DNA from 4 places in the Paenibacillus sp. LjRoot153 genome. Region 3 is predicted to be linked to each of the others. Evidence: riboswitches for the same ligand, from Rfam matches in the RefSeq annotation. Region 3 holds a riboswitch; each other region holds the start of a gene.
What was found. A riboswitch is a leader RNA that binds a small molecule or an ion and turns the genes downstream of it on or off. The one in region 3 is predicted to bind cyclic di-AMP.

Region 1 (4,211 bases), 790 kb from region 3:
TTCGCAGATCTGAGAACATGGAAACATAGGAGATAGAAATAAACCCTACTTCTGCTGAATTGGGGTTATTTTTTCATATTTTCCAATAGTCATACAGATGTATCTAGGTTAAAATGGGAAAAACATGCAAAGGGGACTTACCGAAATGAACGCTATTGAAAATCGTATTCATGGGTTACACCAGTATCATTCGGAGTTAACGGCGACTGCTGATCTGGCTTCATTCTGGGAGCGCGCCTACGCTGAAGCAACACAAGCTGCGTCCTATACAAGGGAGCCGGTGGCATCACCTTTTGTACAAGCGGAAGTGAATAAGATCGTCTTGCAGGGTGCTGCGGAAACACCGATCCATGCTTGGTTGTTACTGCCTAATGCAGAGAGCAAGTCTAAGAAGGTACCTTGTATTGTTACGTTCCCAGGCTATACTGGCTCCAAGGGGAGACCCGAGGATCATGCAGCCTGGTTGCTTATGGGGTATGCGGTACTTGCTGTTGATGTACGCGGGCAAGGCGGCGATAGCGGCAACCTGCTGCCACAGGAGACCGGCATGACGAGGGGATGGATTACACAGGGTATTCTCGATGCTGAGACGAGCTATTACCGAGCGGTTGCGATCGATTCCTTGCGTGCAGTGCAATGTGCGTTAGAGCAGCCAGAAATCGACAGTGAGCGAGTATTCGTATATGGCGGAAGCCAAGGCGGAGGACTTGCCCTACTCGTGACCGCGCTTGAGAAGCGCATTCGAGCAACAATTGCCCATGTGCCGAACCTATGTCACATGGATCTAGGCCTGTTGCAATCCGTTAGCTCACTAAGTGAGGCAGCGGAATTCGTTACTCGTTTCCCAGAGTATCTGCCTGATGTACTGCGGACAGTTTCTTATTTTGATATCATGAATCTAGGTGATCGTATTCAGCAGCCTGTTCACGTTACGGTAGGGTTGAAAGATACGTGTTGCTTACCAGAGGCGATTTTCGCTGCGTATAACCGAATCGAATCTGCACACAAATCCATTGAAGTGTACCCCTTCATGGGGCATGCGACACCTCCTGGATCCCATGCAGCAGCACATGCTTTTTTCTCAAAATGGTAGGGACTGAAGTAAGAAGCTTCCCGGTTGGATAACCTATTGCTAACTTGAAGGGAGGTGCTGACAGATGGAAAAAGAAGATTCATTTGAAGATGTATTTGAGCTGATGGAAACGGCTTTTCCTGTAACGGAAATAAGGACGTATGAAGGTCAGCGGGCGCTGTTATCTCATCCCAATTATAGAATCGATGTCGAGAGAGATGTTCATGGGCAATTGCTTGGTTTTTTGGCAAGTTGGAATTTTAGCACGTTTCGATTTGTGGAGCATATCGCCGTCAACGCTGCCATAAGAGGTGGCGGGATTGGTAAAAAGATGCTGACAACGTATATGAGCAGTGCTACTACACCTATCGTACTTGAAGTCGAGCCTCCGAATACCTCAGATGCTACGCGGAGAATTGAATTCTATAAGCGCTGCGATTTCCATTTGAACCTATTTCCTTATGCGCAGCCTCCACTTAGAGAAGGGCAACTGAAATTGCCTCTCAACATCATGAGTTATCCAGGTCCATTGACGGAAAGTGAGTTTAATTCCTGTAAGCATATATTGTTTACCGAGGTGTATAAGCAGCCTGTAAGCTTGGTGTGAAGCGATTGTGGAAGAGACAGCTACTCTGTATAGAGTGGCTGTTTTTGTGCGGTTTTACATAAAAGGAAACACTTACCTATGCGCAAAAGTTGTCAGCCTAAAACGAACTATGCTAGTCTAATATAGACAAAAAATGCCGAATCTCGGAGCATCGAAAGCTCTGGTACGGGGGACTTCTTTACTTGGGGTGAATGAGTGCTCAGTTAGTCTTAGGCTAATGGGGCGCACTAGGGAAAACCTCTTCCCGAACCCGTCAACTAACCTCGGAGGCTTCAAGGAGGCAAAACGTTTTGAAACTTTTTACCAAAAGCTTTATTTGTTCATGCGCTCTTCTAAGCGCAGCCATTTCCCTGTACGCCGCTCCATCCACGTATGCAGCTGCCCCAGACACCTCTTCGGTAAAGGTTCAGGTCAATGATGAATTGGTGCAGTTCCCGGAAGTACAGCCGTTTATTGATACGGAAGGTACACTTCAGGTGCCACTACGTGTGTTGTCGGAGAAATTAGGTTATCAAGTGGGATGGGCGAAGGAAGGCGATGAAGTCGTCGTCACGCTTATGAACAAGGAACAGGCGATTCAACTCACAACGGACGAAGAGAAAGCGATCGTGAACAGTAAGTTAGTTGAATTAGAGAGCAGTCCAACTTTGGTTAAGGGAAGTACTTATGTCCCACTACGCTTTGTTACAGAGACGTTTGGATCTGCGATTGCGTGGAACGATGCGAATAAAATCGCCATCGTGGAAGAGGACGGTAAGTCCCACAAGCCGGCTTGGATAGCACCGCCGCAAGCAGCCCCAGCAGCGAAGGTCGTTCAGCCATCCGTTTCAGCTCAAATTATTCAAGCTGCAACGACTTTTAAAGGAACGCCTTACCGATGGGGAGGAACAACGCCTAAGGGCTTCGATTGCTCTGGATTCGTTCGTTATTTATACGAGGCCAAAGGCATCGAGCTGCCACGCACCTCTGTGCAAATGTACGATCAAGCAGGGGCGAGAGTGACGGATTTGAAAGCGGGAGACCTTGTCTTCTTTGCTTCCGGTATCGTCAATCATGTGGGCATTTACATTGGAAATAATCAATTCATTTCCTCGACAACGTCCGTTGGTGTAACGGTTGATAGTCTAGATAGCTCCTATTGGGGCTCAAGATATGTAGGTGCCAAACGCGTGCTATAAGGTAGTTGCGAAATCAAGTATAAGCAAGCTATGTAAGAGCGTATGTTCGCTATGTCTTTCTACTTTGAAAGCAAAGCGGCAGATGCTCTTTTTTTTACGCGTATTTGTGCGATTTTTATCGAATTTTTGAGAATTATAGCCTATAATGGAACAATGGTTGGAAGAAAGTAGGTGACGCGTACGGCATGCAAGTCAGTGTCTGGAAAAGCTGGTTTCATAAAATTAAATGGTCGGGTCGAACAGATCGCATGTATAACGTGGAAACGGGTCCTGCCATACCGGAAGACATTCGGGTCGTGATTAAGCAATTTTTTCATACGTATAACCATTTCAAAGGGGCTAGGCAATTCCAAACGGATACGTTTATTAAAGAAGTATTTTACGCGACGAAGCAAGATCCGAGGGATCACCGCTCCATAGATGAGATGGAAACTTATATTCAGAGTAAGAATGTTAATCGATTACGACTGAAATCCTATGTGATTGATGAGTATTTACGTGTTGGTGAGAAGGTGTGTATGATCGGTGTGACACGGGAGTTTAGCAATGCACATCGCAATCGTGTGCTTTATTTTATCATACAGGAAGAAGGCACTTGGCGGTTTCATCATATCGTGAGATCACATCATGGCAAAATTCTTGAGAAATTTCAGGTGAAGGAACAGGTTGGATTTGTGGTTGGGGATGATAAGGTAGCGCTACTCTTTCTAACTCATGCAGATTCGGCGGATGCTTCCACCTATATGTTGGGGGATTATGTTCACTCGGAAGGCTATTTGGAAGTGGAGCAAGAGATTAGCGGTCAGCTCTATTATCGCATTGTTCGGATGAATCGCGTACATTAAGAAGGTTGAATAGCCAGATCTATAAGCGGCATGTTCAAAAAATCCGGTTTTAAGCACCGAGGAGATTGAAAGAAGATAGGAAATGAGGAGCGGAGTGTAGTGTAAGCTACGTGAGCACCGGAAGTTCCGGCTGAATTCAATATTCGATGTCGAATACGCTTCATGAACTACTTCGTGATCAAAAGTGGAATTTGTGAACAACCTCTATAAGCGGCATGAATAGGCTTTGCTCGGTCGTCGAGTAACGCTTATTTGGTGTGCGCGAAGACAGAGTGTGCAAGTGGACACAGCCCACCTCCATATGAAAGAATGGAACTATCATGCGTCAGGTGAAGGTTAGGTCTACATGCCTGAAAGGGAGGCAAAGATGGAGAAAGAACCGATGGAGCTGCAAGAGCAGTTTTGGAAAAAAGTAGATGGCGAGCAGTTAGGGCAGGTTCTACAAAAGATTGCACTGAGCGAGGGGCTGGAGCCTAGTCGGCTTGCTTTTGTGTGTATAGGGACAGATC
Region 2 (4,211 bases), 6.1 Mb from region 3:
TGGCGATATGATGATGGATTACTCCGTCGAAAGTGTTCATATAAAGCCTCAGGGCATCAAGGGATCCGAGACTTACGAAAGCACAGTTCGCCTCATGAAGCATGGGGGTAACTCACCGGAAGTACCGATTCAGTTCCATTTCACAGATGGTACAACGTTAGATAAAACATGGGATGGCAAGGAAGGCAGCATTGAATTCAAATTAACGCATGCCTCCCCTGTCGACTGGGTGCGCATAGATCCCAAGTACACGCTCATTCTCGAAAATAAGCACATCAACAACTTTTATCAAACGCAATTAAATACGAAGTGGCAAATTCGGTGGAATCTCGGCATTATTCAGTTCCTGCAAGCCATATTCGGCTCAGTCGCCTGGTAGGACTTGGCTTACGTCTCATGACAAACTCTGAGGAGGGACCCTCGTTGGCCACCTATATCAAATCAGGCTTCAGGGCAGCTATGGCTCAGCCCTTTGCCACGATCATCTTATTCCTATATCAAATGGGCTGGGGTATTCTCCTGTATAAGCTTGTACAAGGTATTCTTGTCCCTCTCATGCATCGGTTCCCCGGCGCTGAGCAACCCAAGCAGGCATTGCAGATTTTCCTAGCAGAGAGCCAGTTTCAATTAATTAAAACAGATCTCAGCTATCCTTATCTAATGTGGCTTGCTGTACTTTTATGTGCTCGCATGCTGCTGACGCCTCTCTTAAATGGCGGTGTCTACTACTCACTCACACACGCTCATCAGAATGCCGGTTATCGTTTCTTTCGCGGGATGAAGGAACTCATGCTCCCTTTCCTGCTCGTCTACCTGATCCGTATCGCGCTAACGCTTTTCCCACTCATCTGGCTTATTCCGAAAGCCGCTTATATTCTAGGGCATAACGGCTCCTACGAGCAGATTGTTCTCAAGCTTCTACCTTGGATACTTAGTTTAATGGTCTATGGTTTTCTCCTGCAGCTGCTGTTTATGTATGTGCAATTCGCCATCGCGGCTAAGCTGGGTATCCTATCTACCATCTTCTCTTTCTTTCGATATTCGCTGCCGATTATCGGACTTGCCATCATCCTATTACTGTTCACAGGACTTTTGGCAGGGGTCACAGTCACGGCCACTTACCTATGGGCAGGACTAGTAGCCCTGATTATTTATCAGTTGTATCCTCTCTTCCACATTTTCATCCAAATTTGGGGCATTTCGTCCCAATATCAGCTTCTTTCGGCCAAAATATCCAATTAATATCCAGCAAAACAGCGAATAGACAAGCGTTCTCCCCTTCTCTTTGAGAAAGGGGCTTTTTTTTGTCTATTTTCCGAACGATTCGCCTATTTTTCAGCCTTATTTCTTATAAAAAAAGAGGAATTTCATTTTTTATGACGAATTAAAAGGACTAGCATCAAAAAACCAAATTTTTCATGCCGAATTCCTCAGTTTATGGGGAAACGGGGGAACCACTCCGGGTGAATTGATCTTGCAAGACAGGGATCATAGGGAACCTTCAACCGAACCCTCCAGCTAACCTCGTAGGCACCGGAAGGAGACAAGCAGTTGAAGAAAGTTGTTGGTCTTATTTTTAGTCTTGTTTTGTTTTTGAGCGTAAGTGTAGGAAGCGTTTTCGCAGCATCCGATATGGATAAAGCGGTAGACGAGCTTGTTGGAACTCCTTACAGATGGGCAGGAACGACAACCAAAGGATTCGATTGCTCTGGTTTCACGTCCTACTTGTTCGACGAGTTCGGCATCGACCTTCCACACAGCTCCAAATCACAAAACGGTGAAGGCTACTGGGTTGACAAAAGTGATCTTCGTAAGGGCGATCTTGTATTTTTCAACACAGATGGCAGCGGCATCTCTCACGTAGGGATGTACCTCGGTAATGGTGAATTCGTTCACTCCGCTACTAATCAAGGTGTTGTTAAGAATAAGTTGAGCGAATCCTATTATGCGAAGCGGTACGTATCAGCCAGACGTGTTCTATGGGATGATATCTACAATCAACTAACTGCTGAATCCAAGTAATATTCTCGGCACAGAATGAAGCCCTGCAAGCTTTGCTCGTAAGAGCGGTTTGTAGGGCTTCATTCATTTGAACAAGGCTATCTGCGTATACTACTACATATAACCAAGGGCGCATCAGCCCCGAGGAAGGAAAAAACGCATGGATAATATACAAGACAGTACGTCACCCCCATTTCCCGGCATCATTCGATCCATTGATGAAATTAGAGATCATATTGGAGAGCCTCATCCTGCAGTTCAAAATAAAGTTATCAACCAAATCGACGAGCACGCCCAAGCGTTTATCGCCAAATCACCTTTATTCTTCTTATCTACATCGGGTGCGAATGGACTGTGTGATGTATCCCCCCGCGGCGATAGCCCAGGCTTCGTTCGCGTTCTCGATAAGCACCGCTTCATTTATCCAGAAAGACTCGGAAACCGCCGAATAGATTCCATACATAATCTACTGACCAACCCGCAAGTGGGCCTCCTCTTCATCATCCCTGGGGTCGAGACAGTGCTCCGCGTCAATGGACGCGCTTGGCTGACGAGAGATGAAGAGCTCCTTGCGACTATGCAGCTTAATGGGAAATCACCTATTGCCGCTGTCGGCGTTGAGGTGCAGGAATGCTTCGTGCACTGCAGTCGTGCCCTTAAGCTATCAAAGATATGGGATTCCGCAACGTGGGTACCCGAACAAGAACAGCCCGATGCCATGGATATGTTCCGTGCACATCTGGCATTGAACAACATAGCGCTAGAGGAATAAGGATATAAACTAACTAGTTAGCTAAAACATATAACTTGACATGGCATGTTAGCGAGCCTATAATAACGTCATGTCGTTTTCTAGGGTTCCGCGGCGCATCACCGCTGGCTGGTCCAAGGGAAAACACACAGCAGATATGCTGTGGTCACGGAGGGAGAAAAGCCCGGGAGTCTATCGCAACAGTGCGATATTCCCGGGCTTTTCTCTGTTTATTTTGTGCCACTGACATCGTAAATTCCCCACATGAAGGAGTGTTTTCATTATGGCATGGTTATTTCTAGTCATTGCAGGTGTATTTGAGGTAGTATGGGCCATCTCATTGAAATTTTCCAATGGCTTCACGCGACTTGTCCCGTCCATTGTTACAATTCTAGGTATGATCGTTAGCTTCTATTTCTTAGCTGCAGCAACGAAAACTCTTCCGATTGGAACAGCCTATGCAGCCTGGACCGGCATCGGTGCTGTCGGTGCGATTATCATAGGTACGCTTTTCCTCGATGAACCGGTCAGTTTGACCCGAATCTTGTTTATGGTCTTAATTTTGGTCGGTGTGCTCGGACTAAAGTTTACGTCAGGGCACTAAGATCCGTCGAGGACGAATTCTTTGCGATTGGGTCACGCACACGCTGGGCTATTTGATTGTATAGCTCACATACCAGAAGCTGCCTCCCACAAAGATGCGCAAATGCTGTGACAAGGGTCGAAAAATGTCATTCAACTCTTCGTAGGTAAAATAGTTCTTAAGTATTTCATGCTTCGAGCCGTCGGCTAATTCGCGTCTTTTGTAGGTGTCTTCGCTATCCTCGTGGGTAATGAGCTCGCCGCCTCTGCCAGGCACATACACATTATCTGCGATAAAAACCTGCGCTCCGCTGCCTAATCGTTCATGGAAGCCTTGTAAAAAGCTGTCGATCCGATTCCGCGGAATATGCGAGAACCAGAAGTTCGCCAGCCCGTAATCGAACTCCCCTCTTATCTCGGAGAGCTCATACGCATCTCCTTCCTTGAAGGCCGCATTCCCCTTCGGCCATGACTTCGACTCCGCGATGCGCAGCACCTCTGGGCGGATGTCTACGCCAACAAGCTGCGTCGCCGTTTCTGCGGCAATGTGTGTCCAATATCCTGTGCCGCAAGCGATTTCCAACACACGGCGTCCCTCCACTTGCTTCTTCAGGATATCAGACAGAAGCGCCAATTCTTGTTGATACTCCGCATCCTCGCGGTGATAAATCCGTTCATACTCCTCTGCCCGTGCGCCGTAGTAGGCTTGCATGCTCAGCTTTTCCTGGTCCAAAAGCGTCTGCTTCTCCTTCACTTCGTGCAGGATGCGATGCCTCGCTGACAGCAGATCCGCAAAAATCGCGCCACCTTGTGAGGCATAATTCGCAAGCAGCCCCTGCGTCGCCATAACAATCAGCTGTGTCATCGATAGGCCCGT
Region 3 (4,211 bases):
CGCTCTTCAATAACCGCGGAAAGCTTGGCTTTCTCGGTAAGTTCAGCATTACTATTCGACAGCCGTTGAAGGGAGGTCACTTGCTCTTCCCATCGCTTCATAATCCGGCCGAGTTGTTCGCCTAAGCGTCCAATCTCATCATCATCCCCGTTTTGAAAGCCTTCTCGGGCAAATGTTCCTTTTTCTAATAAAATCATCGTCTCCATCATCGGCTCCAGTCTGCGTGTCACCTTAGAGCTGTTCCAGTAACCGAACACCGCACCAATTACACCCAGAATCAACAAGGCCATGAACGAGAACTTGACACCCTGCTGCCAGCTGGTAAAGGGCTCAATTAAATGTCTTGAATTCAGAAAATACAGCATAGCACCGAAAACGGCGAAGCTAAAAAGGATGGCTTCCCCCATGCTGCGCCAGATCATGTTCGTTAATCGTCGTTTGTAGCCATCCACTTGGTGAAGAACCCCCTAAAGAAAGTTACAATACTTTGACCTTGATATCTCCTACGATGAAAGAGAGTATGAGTTTCACCCGATGGTCGCAATGTTGATAATTCTGCGATTGCCAAACTACTTTGTTCATCACACCTGATTCTTTTTCTTCCGCGATTTGAAGCTGACCTAGCATGACGGAAGCTGTAACGGAAACGCCGATATCATCAGGCACTTTTATATCGATATCTCCTACAACACCCTGTAGGATAACTGTTGTTTCTTTTTGTTCGAGAATGGCCATTGAAAGATCTATATACGTTTCTCCCACCAAGTACCAAGTCGAGGTATTCCGTTGAATCCATGGCTCTCGTCCTAGGCGAACACTATCGACAATCTTTTGCTTTTGGGTATACGTATCATCTTTATGAACCTGCTTGGATCGAATGAAAAATAAACCTAATGAAATCAACACAACCGAAATGACAATGGTGAGATGATCACCAAATAAAATGACGGCACCAATCCCCATCAGCACATAACCCTTGCGCTCTTTGCGTGAACGAACACGATGAATGCCCAGCAAAATAAGGATTACGGCCATAACGGGAAAAAAGCCTATGGTATGTTCCAGAAGCAAAAAAACACCGGCTCCAATCAGCACAAGCGCTGTATTCCGGCTGCGGTTATTTTTCGTTTCCTCTCCCATCGATGCACCTCCTCTGGCTGCCATTTCTCTTACGTTCATACGATTCCTAGCATACCATAAGAATGGACGACCTCCAAGATGCAAATCCTTATAGAGCAAGGCTTTGCTTTCGTGGAGGCCACCATCCAGGACTATTTGCTATCGCGTGGATCTCGCCCATCGCGAGAACGCTGCTCCTGCTGCCACTCATGCTGCAGCTTGCTTCGCAGCACGCGCAGTTCATGCTGAAGGTTGCCTCCGGCTTCCTTCAGCGTTTCCTTCGACAGGCGGCCCGCCACGCGGAGCCCCTGCAACGCCTCCCGGCCGAGCTCGCGGCCGGTAACCTCCAGCTCGCGCCAAGTGTCGCGAGCCTCTTTGCCGTGCAGCCCGCCGCACGGCTGCACATCCTCGGCTGCGTGCCCCACACGCAGCACGCGCAGTTCCTCTGCGAGCGCCAGGCACAAGTCCTGGCTGCTCGCGTACTGCGCGCGGTAGTGCTCGCTCGCAGCTTCCTCGCGCAGCTTCTCTTGCAGCGCGAGCCTCGCGAGATCCTCTTCGCCAGCGCGCATCGCAAGCTCGGCCTGCTCGCCGCGCAGCTTCGCCATCTCTTCCGCTCGCGCGATGTGACTGCGCAGCGCAATCGTTGCCTGCAGCGCGTCCTCGTAGCGCTCCTCAAGCTGAGCTATCAGGCTGCCGTCATTAGAGCCAGGATTCGTTTTGCCGATAGTCTCGTGCCAGACGGTTTCAGCCATTTTGCCAATACGGTCAAATATATTAGTAGGATCAATTTCCCGATTCTTATTGTTCATGTTAAATCGCCCCTCACCCTTCATCATACTCTTATGGTAGCTCACTTTCTGATGTTCTAAAACCGACTATCGACTGTTTTTGTACCTAGACCTAAGTCCAGTATCAGAGGGGCATAACCATATATTGGTCGTTGTCCGAGCATGCCTGTGATGATAAAATATTTGAAGCCGAGTCTAGTGCATAAATAAGGCACTGGTACGGGGGACGAAATACTTGGGGTGAATATTTGCTTCGGCTTGGAGCAGACTAGGGAGAACCTTCTTCCCGAACCCGTCAACTAACCTCGAAGGCTCATGAAGGAGGATTACCAATTGAATAAGCTTACTAAAGGGTTAACTAGCCTTGCTGTTTCACTAACAGTTTTGGCAGGAGGCTTTCTTTCCCCATTTACTGCGCCAGCGCAAGCGGCTGAAATGGAAGTGAAAGTGCAAGTCAATGATGACCTGATCCATTTCCCTGATGCACAGCCATTTCTGGATGGCAACCACACGACCCAAGTTCCACTTCGGTTTGTAACGGAGAAGCTTGGATACACAGTGAATTGGAAAAAAAATGGAAATCAGATTCAGGTAACATTAACTAACAACCAACATACGATTACCTTGGTTTCAGGGCAAAAAGAAGCCAACATTGATGAGGAAACGGTCGTCTTAGACGGAGCTTCCCAATATCAAAATGGACGGGTATATGTGCCGCTTCGTTTCCTATCCACAACCGCAGGCGTACCTGTGCAGTGGGATGCAAGCAGTAATCTAGCTATCTTAAGTAAAGATGGCGAGCAGCATGCACCTGATTATCAAGTATTTGAATCTACAGCTTACTCGGCAGATCCTTCTGAAAATGGCGGCTATGGAGCCTTTGATTACATGGGCAATCCACTAGCGATCGGCACAGTAGCTGTTGATCCTTCCGTCATTCCACTTGGCACGAAGCTTTATATTGAAGGTTATTCGTTTAGCGGGCTTCCTAAAGGCGGAATGTATGTCTATGCAACCGATACCGGTGGAGCTATTAAAGGAAAGCGACTAGACATCTTTGTCCCAGGCTCGAGGAATTCCCTACGAAGCTTTGGCATTCAGAAAATTAAAGTGTACCAAATTCCTAATTAATTGCATGGAGAGAGCTGCCCTAAGAGTCATCAAGGGCAGCTCTTTTTGATAGGTGAATGTTCCATCGAATAAGGGCATATGTCCAATCAACAGGGTTCCCACCTACATATGATGTATAGTGTTTAACCCACATTCATTCAAAACCGGAGGGGATACTATGTCAGCTGTAGTTGGTTGTGGAACGCCAGGATACGGAAATTCCGTAGGTATAATTCTTGTTCTTTATGTACTGTTGGTCATCATTCTTGCTACTTTCTACTAAGACCATCTTCCGCCTGAGAAAATAGACCCGCCTACTGAAGCTTCTCATTTCGAAGCTTCAGTAGGCGGGCTTTTTCATTTATAATCAATGCCACTTCCTGCAAAAAAGACGCCACAGCTTACCCTCCTGACAGACGGTTACTTGTTAGCGCCAAACTTGCGATGTTATCGATTTTCAACTGAATTTCACATATATAAGAATAAGTTCATTTACGTTATCGCGTTGTATACACCTTCACGCCATCACCACGGTGGTAGCCCTGCCCCCCAGCTGGCAGCCAAATCAAGCAATCCGCGTCTTTGATCGATACCATGATGCTCGATTTATCAATGCCCGCTGGCCTTACCCATAGGCACCCTGCTTCAACTCGTGTTGTCCCTCGTATATAACGTGGATAAGCGGAAGGTTTATCGTATGGAACATCCAAAAAGGCTGTTAACTCTTCCGCCTCTGTACGCTGGCACCCTAACATTGCCTTAATAATCGGCTTAGCGAATAGCTCAAAGCCTACAAACGAAGCGCCGGGATTACCAGACAGTGCCATGAGCAGCTTGCCTTTCCATAACGCAGCACTCGTTGGTGTGCCTGGGCGCATCGCCACTTTATTAAACAATAGCTTCCCATCGAAACGACCGAATAAATCGACGAGCACGTCGTAATCGCCAACAGAGACACCGCCAGATGTCAGAATAAGATCGACATCAGGCAGAACAGCTTCAAGCGCGGCTTCCACTTGCCCAGGATCATCCGAGAGTGCTGGCATGATGAGGGCCGCTCCCCCGTTTGCTTCTACTTGAGCCGCTAACATATAACTGTTACTGTTACGTATTTTCCCTGGTTGCAGTTCTTGTTCGACTTGTAAGAGCTCTGAGCCTGTTGAGAAAATAGCCACTCTTGGCCTACGGTACACC
Region 4 (4,211 bases), 310 kb from region 3:
ATGTATTGTCTGAACCTATGTACAAACACTACACGGTGTATCCGGATATGATTGGTCAATATGCGGAATTCCCCGAACATCAGGAGTGGCGGATTAAGGGGCAGCTGCAACAAGCAAATTTACATATTGTGTTAAGCGGTAAGGGATATGTCAAAGCGAACGGGAAGGAATTTTGCCTGGAAGCAGGACAAGGCTTTTATTACGGGGCGGGCCTCGAGCAGGAGTATCGAACAGACCCGAACGATCCTTGGCAAGTATTCTGGGTGCACCTTGCAGGTGAAGGACTCGACAGGCTATTGAACGATCAAGGTACTTCAGCTGTGTGGTTGTTTACTTACGGTGATGTACCCAAACTCAAACAAATGACCGGGGGCTTATTGGAGTTGGCATCCCCTTATGATCGGAACGAAGTGCAATTGGCTGTAAAGCTCTATGAACTGCTTGCTGAGCTTGCCTTACGTGCGGAGACACATGGAACGGCAACCATACTGGATAAACGTGCACGGATGAGAGAGGTTGCGGAATATATTCGAACTCACTGCACGAATCCGCTAACGCTCCTGCAGATGGCCGAGCAGGCAGGCTTCAGTACCTATTATTTTAGTCGGATGTTTCACGAAGTGATGGGGCGGACTCCGATGGTGTGGCTGTTTGAATGTCGTCTTGTTGTAGCCAAGCAGCTGCTTATGTCTACCGAATGGACAATTAAACAAGTCGCAGAGCATATCGGATTTTCCCAGAGCAGCTACTTTATTGCGCGCTTCCGGGAGCATACCGGACTGACTCCACAGGAGTATCGGCGGGTGTATAACACGTAAAAAAACCTTCAAGTAAATGAAGGTTTTTTGCGGGCCATTACGGCTAGAGCGTGACTCTTTTGAAATTTGGAAAAGGCTTGGCTGCTTCAGGAAGCGACGAAAGGCTTACCAGCTCGGCAACTTTCATCATGTTTTCCCAAATCGGCCATACTTTCGGGGACGTATGTGCTTGGTCCTTGGCCTCCTCGGATAACCACTCGAATATTTCAATAAGCGTTCCGTCTACAGATTGCAGCGTTACCGGCGGGAATTCCGTGATAAGCCCTTCCTCGCGAAGCACAGGGATGTGACCTTTGACAATCTCGGCTAGTTCTGCTTCTTTTCCTGGATGGGGGCGGTACAACGCCATTGTAAACATGCTTGAATTAGACATTCGAATCCGCCACTTTAAAATAATAGATGCCATTTATTGGAGTTAGTATATCAGATTGATTTCATCGTTTCCAATGGTTCGAATTGACGTGATTGTCTTAGGCAGCCACTTCACAGGACTTTATTCCCGAAAGAGCACTAATAAGTAGCAAAGTATGGGATAATCAACGTCACCATTAAATGTATACGCTTTCATCAACTACCAAAGTCAAATCTGCATAAATTAAAGGCGAATCTACGTTTTACATTCTATTGAGAACGGCGTAAGATTCATTACGACAAGTTGATTTTTAGTGAGAAAACCTCTATCGAAGCCACTCGAAGATGAGCGACCGCGTTTAGAGCTAGGTTTTATCGCCAATAAGAAAGCTATTTTCGGGAACCGAAAACTTATACTTTCTTATGTGGTAAAAAGAAACCACTTAATTCCCAGTAGGGAAACGGGGGAACCAATCGAAGCCGTTCCAGCAACACATGGCTTCATGGGGTGAATCCTGATGCTCGCAAGCATTAGGTAGGACGCTCTCAAGTCCGAATCCGACAGCTAACCTCGTAGGTGCATTGAGAGAGAACCGCACACTCGCCTTCTTATGTGAAGAAGTCCGAGAGTAGAGATTCTCTGCTCTTAGGGCTTCTTTTTGCTTGTCATTAACCCAATAAATTACATATATTCCACAAGGAGGATGCGTCATGCATGCAATTGAAATTAATAATCTGACCAAAACCTATGGGAACGCAAGAGGCATTAAAGACGTTAGTTTTTCGATTGAAGAAGGGGAGATCTTTGGTTTTATTGGACCGAATGGTGCTGGGAAATCAACAACGATTCGAACGCTGCTGTCGCTGATTTTTCCCACAAGCGGCAGTGCCAAAATTTTCGGGAAAGACTGCATCCAGTTTGCGCCTGAAATTAAGAAGGAAATCGGGTATTTACCGTCGGAAGTTTTTTATTATGACAACATGAAGGTGATCGACCTACTCAAGTATTCAGCTAGCTTTTACAAGAAGGATTGCACCAAAAGAATCAAAGAGCTTGCTGAAATCATGGATCTGGACGTTACGAAAAAAATTGATGATTTATCTTTGGGAAACAAAAAGAAAGTGGGCATCGTTCAAGGGCTGCTGCACGATCCTAAGCTGATTATCCTTGATGAACCGACTAGTGGACTGGATCCGCTCATGCAGCAAAGGTTTTTCGAATTGCTTGAACAACAGAATAAAAGGGGAGCTACGATTCTTTTTTCCTCTCATATATTGAGTGAAGTTCAGCGACTATGTGATCGAGTTGCGATTATTAAGGAAGGCAGGATTGTAACGGTTGAGAAAATCAGTACGTTAAAAGAAAACAATTTCAAGCGATTTAAAATTGACACGGCAGAAGTGCTCGATCCTACTTTCTTCAAAATGAACGGGGTCAATAACATTGATGTCCAAGGCCAAACAACCAGCTTCTTATTTAAAGGCAACATTAATCAAGTCATGAGAAAAATTGCTGAAATTGAAATTGATAATCTATGGATCGAAGAGCCTGATTTAGAGGAGATCTTCATGCACTACTATGAGAAGGAGGCTTAAGGTGGGATGAATATATTCCTTCATGAATTGCGAGCTTATCGAAAATCCACGATCACGTGGACGTGCTCCTTAATTGCAGTCATCGTATTATTCCTATCCCTTTTTCCTTCTGTCTCTAAGGATTTTGCTGAGTTCTCTAAGGTATTAGAGGGATATCCCGAAGGTGTCAGGAAAGCGCTTGGTATTCAAATCGAAACGTTCGGCACCCTGCTTGGGTTCTATATCTATATCTTTATGTACATTACACTTTGCGGAGCCATTCAAGCCATGGTTTTGGGAACATCTATCGTCTCGAAAGAAGTTCGTGAGAAAACAGCAGACTTTCTTCTTACGAAGCCCGTAACGCGGACGAAAATATTGACTTCCAAGCTATTAGCAGCAGTGGCTTCCTTAGTGATAACGTGTGTGATCTATATCGCCGCAGCCTATCTAATGGCACTTCAAGTAAAAACAGTTGATTTCGATGTGAGCGTATTTCTATTAATTTCATTCACGTTACTGTTTATCCAGCTCATGTTTCTAGCTATAGGATTCATCATTTCAGTCGTATTTTCTAAAATAAAAGCCGTCTTATCCATCAGTCTTGGTACGGTGTTTGCCTTTTTCGTTATCGGAATGGTCGTTGCCGTAGATGGGGAGGGAGCTAAACGCTATTTCTCGCCATTCAAATACTTTAGCGGGAAATACATGCTGGAGCATGCGAGCTATGAAACACCTTATGTCATTGCAACTATCGGAATTATCGTCGTTTCGATAGCTGCGTGCTATTTCATTTACACGAAAAAGGATGTTCATGCCGTATAAACGCGGGTGAGAGGAGGGAACAGCCAGTGAATATTTTTTGGAGAGAACTAAGAACGTATCGGAAATCGATGATTTTTTGGAGCTTAGGACTCATTTTTCTAGTGGTCAGTGGCATGAACAAGTATCAAGCAACGGCAGCTAACGGACAGATTAATGATCTTATGGCCGAAATGCCAAAGTCCCTTCAAGTGATCATGGGTGGAGGCGCATTAGATTTATCGAAGGCAAGCGGTTATTTTGGCATCTTGGTCTTATATTTCTTGTTAATGGCAACGATCCATGCGACTATGCTTGGGGCCAATATCATCGCGAAGGAAGAGCGGGACAAGACGGCAGAGTTTTTATTCGTGAAGCCATTATCGAGGCATGGAATCATCACTCGGAAGCTGCTAAGCGCTTTAGTGAACATTGTTATTTTTAACCTCGTGTCATGGATTTCGAGTATGTTGATCGTTGGGGCTTACAGCAAAGGTGAGGCTGTCAATGGTGATATCTCCATCGTCATGCTGGGCATGTTTATTCTACAGCTGCTCTTTCTAGTCATTGGAACGTCCATTGCAGCCGTTTATAAAAATGCCAAAAAAGCAGCCTCACTGTCAACAGGCATCATGCTCATCACGTTTATTTTATCCATTGCCATTG

Region 1: linked by a shared signal. The riboswitch ahead of ACSQ8P_RS04265 (C40 family peptidase) and the one ahead of ACSQ8P_RS07545 (stalk domain-containing protein) in region 3 are both predicted to bind cyclic di-AMP.
Region 2: linked by a shared signal. The riboswitch ahead of ACSQ8P_RS33790 (C40 family peptidase) and the one ahead of ACSQ8P_RS07545 (stalk domain-containing protein) in region 3 are both predicted to bind cyclic di-AMP.
Region 4: linked by a shared signal. The riboswitch ahead of ACSQ8P_RS06195 (ABC transporter ATP-binding protein) and the one ahead of ACSQ8P_RS07545 (stalk domain-containing protein) in region 3 are both predicted to bind cyclic di-AMP.

The regions. Positions count from the first base shown of each region.
Region 1 covers NZ_CAXUQH020000001.1:920,599-924,809, forward strand. The annotation lists gene ACSQ8P_RS04255 (acetylxylan esterase) at 146-1,093, shown strand; gene ACSQ8P_RS04260 (GNAT family N-acetyltransferase) at 1,158-1,679, shown strand; cyclic di-AMP (ydaO/yuaA leader) riboswitch at 1,804-1,966, shown strand; gene ACSQ8P_RS04265 (C40 family peptidase) at 1,970-2,857, shown strand; gene ACSQ8P_RS04270 (hypothetical protein) at 3,043-3,702, shown strand; gene yyaC (spore protease YyaC) at 4,070-4,211, shown strand, end outside.
Region 2 covers NZ_CAXUQH020000001.1:7,766,962-7,771,172, forward strand. The annotation lists gene ACSQ8P_RS33780 (M1 family metallopeptidase) at 1-379, shown strand, start outside; gene ACSQ8P_RS33785 (hypothetical protein) at 424-1,242, shown strand; cyclic di-AMP (ydaO/yuaA leader) riboswitch at 1,410-1,548, shown strand; gene ACSQ8P_RS33790 (C40 family peptidase) at 1,552-2,022, shown strand; gene ACSQ8P_RS33795 (MSMEG_1061 family FMN-dependent PPOX-type flavoprotein) at 2,162-2,773, shown strand; guanidine-I (ykkC/yxkD leader) riboswitch at 2,843-2,945, shown strand; gene sugE (quaternary ammonium compound efflux SMR transporter SugE) at 3,036-3,356, shown strand; gene ACSQ8P_RS33805 (methyltransferase domain-containing protein) at 3,405-4,211, opposite strand, start outside.
Region 3 covers NZ_CAXUQH020000001.1:1,715,065-1,719,275, reverse strand. The annotation lists gene ACSQ8P_RS07560 (histidine kinase) at 1-452, opposite strand, end outside; gene liaF (cell wall-active antibiotics response protein LiaF) at 478-1,140, opposite strand; gene ACSQ8P_RS07550 (PspA/IM30 family protein) at 1,272-1,928, opposite strand; cyclic di-AMP (ydaO/yuaA leader) riboswitch at 2,085-2,236, shown strand; gene ACSQ8P_RS07545 (stalk domain-containing protein) at 2,241-3,038, shown strand; gene ACSQ8P_RS07540 (sporulation protein YjcZ) at 3,196-3,300, shown strand; gene ACSQ8P_RS07535 (molybdopterin molybdotransferase MoeA) at 3,515-4,211, opposite strand, start outside.
Region 4 covers NZ_CAXUQH020000001.1:1,407,172-1,411,382, forward strand. The annotation lists gene ACSQ8P_RS06185 (AraC family transcriptional regulator) at 1-818, shown strand, start outside; gene ACSQ8P_RS06190 (hypothetical protein) at 862-1,224, opposite strand; cyclic di-AMP (ydaO/yuaA leader) riboswitch at 1,600-1,765, shown strand; gene ACSQ8P_RS06195 (ABC transporter ATP-binding protein) at 1,881-2,765, shown strand; gene ACSQ8P_RS06200 (ABC transporter permease subunit) at 2,772-3,569, shown strand; gene ACSQ8P_RS06205 (ABC transporter permease subunit) at 3,596-4,211, shown strand, end outside.